2 regions of the Microbacterium terregens genome follow, and region 1 is predicted to be linked to the other one. Evidence: predicted binding sites of a transcription regulator. Region 1 holds the regulator's gene; the other holds the start of a gene.
The links. Region 1 encodes HspR, which represses chaperone genes until heat shock. Its sites were predicted from a motif close to AAGTTGAGTCNNNNNGACTCAACTT; they were not measured.
Positions count from the first base shown of each region.

Region 1 (2,196 bases):
GCATGTTCGGCCAGGGCCGGGGAGCACGCCAGGCGCCGGAGGACTTCGACGACATCTTCAGCATGTTCAACCAGCAGCAGGGCGGAGGCTTCGGCTCCGGTCGGTTCGGGCAGCCGTCGGGCGGATTCCGTGGCTACGGCGGCCCTCGGCGCGGGGCGGACATCACCGCCCGCACCACGATCGACTTCATCACCGCGACCCGGGGCGAAACGATCACACTGCAGGGGGAGGACGGCAAGCCGTTCAAGGTGAAGATCCCCGCCGGCGTCGCGGACGGGCAGAAGATCCGCCTACGCGGGCGCGGACGCCCATCCCCGGACGGCGGCGAGTCGGGCGACATCGTGGTCCAGGTGGCCGTGCGACCGCACCCCGTCTTCACGCGTGAGGGACTGAACCTCCGCGTGATCGTGCCGGTGACCTTCACCGAGGCGGCGCTCGGCGCGACGATCGAAGTGCCGACCCTGGGTGGCGATCCCGTGAAACTGCGGGTGGCGCCGGGTACGCCTTCAGGCCGAGTCCTGCGCGTGAAAGGTCGCGGTGTGGAAACAGCGAAGGGCACCGGCGACCTCCTCGCCGAGGTGCAGGTCGCGGTGCCATCCCACCTCGACGAGGCTGCCCGCGAGGCTCTGCAGCGGTTCCACGACCTGGAGCCGAAAGAGAACCCCCGCGCGGAGCTGATGTCGAAGGCGCGCGGCTGACCCGCAGACCGACCGCGGGTCGTGTCCCGACCGGGAGACGAAGCGGACCGAGGATCGAAGAGAAGAGGTGAGATGGGATGCCTGAACGAGAGATCGATGAGGACGCCCCCATCTTCGCGATCGCCGTCGCCGCCGAACTCGCCGGCATGCACCCGCAGACCCTGAGGCAGTACGACCGACTCGGGCTCGTCGTGCCCGCGCGCACCCAGGGCGGATCACGCCGCTACTCGACGCGGCACGTGGAACAGCTCCGCGAAGTCGCGCGCCTCTCGTCCGATGGCATGAGCCTGCCCGCGATCGCCCGGATCATCGAACTCGAAGATCGCGTGCGAGAGCTGCATCATCGCGTCCACGACCTGGAGGCGCGCGTGCGCGCCGAGCTGGAGAACCGGCCCGGTGCGCGCGTCTTCGCGGCGGGTGCGACCGGGTCCGTGGTCACCCTGCGCCAGGGCCGCCGTGTCCGGCGGGCGACCGACATCGTCGTGTGGCGGCCGCGGCTGGCACTCGAGCAGAGCCAGGATGACCCGGATGCCGCGGAGAGCGCCGGGCGCGCCGACGGCAAGCGGACGTCGCGGAGGCGCACCGACCCGGGGAAGTAGCGCAGCGCGCGCGGGCTCGCCGGTGCCTTTCCGCGCGGCATCCGGCATCCCGGCCGCGCGGGTTCTAGAGTTCGGGCATGACGGAGGAGCGCTGGCGGCAGCTGACGTACTGGCCGCTGTTGATCTCGTCGATCGTCTTCATCCTCGTCTACTCGTGGCAGGTCATCGCCGATCTCCAAGGGACGCTGTACCTGATCGCGCGGGTGTTCATCCTGCTGACCTGGCTGAGCTTCGCGGCCGACTACCTCGTGCGCCTCATGTTGGCGGACACGCGCGGGCGGTGGTTCCGCGAGCACATCTTCGATCTGCTGGTCGTCGCACTGCCGGTGCTGAAGCCGCTGCGGCTGCTGAAGGCGCTCACGCTCATCCATTCGCTGCGGCGCACGGCGGGCACCGCGCTGCGCAGCAGCATCGCGATCTACGGCGCCGGCGCCGCCGCGATCCTGATCTGGATCGCGGCCCTCGCCGAACTCGACGCGGAACGTGGAGCCCCCGGTGCGAACATCGAGACGTTCGGCGACGCGGTCTGGTGGGCGTTCGTGACGATCACGACGGTCGGCTACGGCGACTACTTCCCCGTCACGGCGTGGGGACGCATCGTCGCGGTGCTGCTGATGTGCGGCGGAGTGGCGCTCGTCGGCGTGGTGACGGCGACGCTCGCGTCATGGGTGCTCGAGCGCGCCGCGATCGGCCGTGACACGGACGAGCCGGCCACGCGGGGTCAGCTTCGCGACGTCTCGCACAAGATCGACGACATCAGTGCGCGGCTGCCGCCACCGCCCGCGCCGAAAGAGAGCGCCGACGCCCGATGAGCCTCTTCGGTCGCCAGCCCACCATCCCTGTGCCGCCACCGGCCGCGCTCTCCCCGACTCTGCGCGTGCTGCTCGGTCTGGCCGCTG
Region 1 covers NZ_BAAAWH010000001.1:274,321-276,516, reverse strand. Annotated here, with positions in the region: gene ABD655_RS01290 (DnaJ C-terminal domain-containing protein) at 1-698, shown strand, start outside; gene ABD655_RS01285 (heat shock protein transcriptional repressor HspR) at 776-1,297, shown strand; gene ABD655_RS01280 (potassium channel family protein) at 1,375-2,109, shown strand; gene ABD655_RS01275 (AI-2E family transporter) at 2,106-2,196, shown strand, end outside.

Region 2 (2,196 bases), 3.0 Mb from region 1:
TGCCGCCTCGGCCGTGGCCAACTCGGCGATGCAGATCGGCGGCTCCATCGGTCTTTCGATCTTCACCGCCGTCTACGTCGTCGCGCTCGGCAGTCACACCGCGGCCGAGCCCACGGCGCTGGCCGGCGCGTACTCGGCGACGTTCATCGCCGCGGCGATCGGGATGCTGGTGGCCGCCGTTCTCGCGGTGACCATGATCCGCGAACCCGCGTCCGAACTGCTGCCGCTGCCCGAGGACGAGCCGCAGCCGGCTCACGCCGGCTGACGACGCCCGTCGCCAAGCGAAGCGAGGGCTGGCAGACTGGGCCGTGCATTCCCACGGGAGGTCGTGATGAGACTCGTTCAGGTGGCCGTTCACGCGGATGATCTCGACCGTGCGACAGAGTTCTACACCGTGCTTCTCGATGCGCCGCCGCTCGCGCGCTTCGATCCGGGGCTGGTCTTCTTCGACCTCGACGGCGTTCGGCTGCTGCTGGATCGGAATGCACCGACATCCCTGCTGTACCTCCACGTGGAGAACGTGCACGACACGCTCGACAAGCTCGACGGACTGGCCGATCTCGTCTCGCCGCCCCACGTCATCTTCTCGCACCATGACGAGACGCTCGGGCCGGCAGGTCACGACGAGTGGCAGGCCTTCATCAAGGATTCCGAGGGCAACACGGTGGGTCTGGTCGCCTTCCAGAAACCCTGAGATCCGCGCGGTCACTGTCATCGGACCCCGCCGCCTGTCGCTACCCGCCGCCACGGCATCCGCATTCTTGACGTCGTCAGAGTATTGGCACTCGAAGGGGCACAGTGCTAATCTGGACGTAGTTGAGCCGACACGACTCAACTCTCAGATGCACATGCACCGGACAGTCATCCGGACGAAACGACAAGGAGACGAATCATGGCCGCTTACGACCCCTTCCGTGAACTCGACCGCTTCGCGTCGACTCTGTTCGACACGCGCCGCGGGCCACGCCGCATGCCGATGGATCTGTACCGCGACGGGGACCACTACGTGCTCACCGCTGACCTGCCCGGCATCGACCCGGGATCGGTGGACATCGACGTCGATGGTCAGCTGCTGACGATCCGCGCCGAGCGCACGCTCGCCGGGGGCGAGGGCGTCAAGTGGATCACACGCGAGCGCGAAGCGGCGAGCTTTCTGCGCCAGCTGAACCTCGGGCAGGGTGTCGACACCGGGAACATCGCCGCGACATACAGCAACGGCGTGCTCAACGTCACGATTCCGGTGAGCGAGAAGGCGAAGCCCCGCAAGATCGAGGTCTCCAGTGACAGCTCGTCGCCGGTGATTCAGGCCCACGAGGGCTCGGACGCGCCGCAGCCGGTCGAGCAGTAGTCACTGCGCCGCCTGACGCGAACGCCCCGGACCACTCAGGCCCGGGGCGTTCGCCGTCCCGCGTGCGGACCAGGTTAGCCTGGAGCGCGTGAGCGCCTACGTCTCCGCGTTCGAGCTGTTCTCCATCGGCATCGGACCCTCGAGCTCCCACACGGTCGGCCCGATGCGGGCCGCGCGTGATTTCGCCGTGCTCCTGCGCAGGGCCGGGCTCCTGGACTCCGTGGCGCGCGTGACGTGCACCCTGTACGGATCCCTGGGTGCGACCGGCATCGGACACGGCACGCCGGATGCCATCGTGGGCGGGCTCCAGGGGCTGTCGCCCGAGAGCGTCGATCCGGATGCTGTGCGCGCGGCGTGGACGCAATGGCCGGCCGGTCGGCAGCTCGCGCTGGACGGCACGCACCCGGTCCCCTTCGAGAAAGCCGACGTCGTCTTCGCTCCTCGGACCCGGCTGCCCGGACATCCGAACGCGCTGACGCTGGAGGCCTGGACGAGCGCTCGGCCGCGCGAGATCGATGACGGGGCGCAGCGGGCGGCAGCCGGCATCCGGACCACCGGAACCGCTGCCGTCGCGGCACGCGTGCAGGAGAGCGACGAGGGCCTCGTGCTCCGTGAGACCTATTACTCGATCGGCGGCGGCTTCATCCGCCGCGAGGGCGAGCCGCCGCGTGTTGCCACCAGCGCCTTCCCGCTCGCGTTCGACAGCGCCGAGGCGCTGCTCCAGCTCTGCGACGAGCGTGGAATCACGATCGCCGAGGCCGCCCGCATGAATGAGGAGGCGCTGCGCAGCGACGAGGAGATCGCCGCCGGACTGGACGCGATCTGGGACGCGATGGCGGCCTGCGTGG
Region 2 covers NZ_BAAAWH010000001.1:3,304,889-3,307,084, reverse strand. Annotated here, with positions in the region: gene ABD655_RS15460 (MFS transporter) at 1-265, shown strand, start outside; gene ABD655_RS15455 (VOC family protein) at 332-694, shown strand; gene ABD655_RS15450 (Hsp20/alpha crystallin family protein) at 893-1,348, shown strand; gene ABD655_RS15445 (L-serine ammonia-lyase, iron-sulfur-dependent, subunit alpha) at 1,437-2,196, shown strand, end outside.
Region 2: a site for HspR is predicted at 814-838, ahead of ABD655_RS15450 (Hsp20/alpha crystallin family protein). Genes of this name have one in related genera too.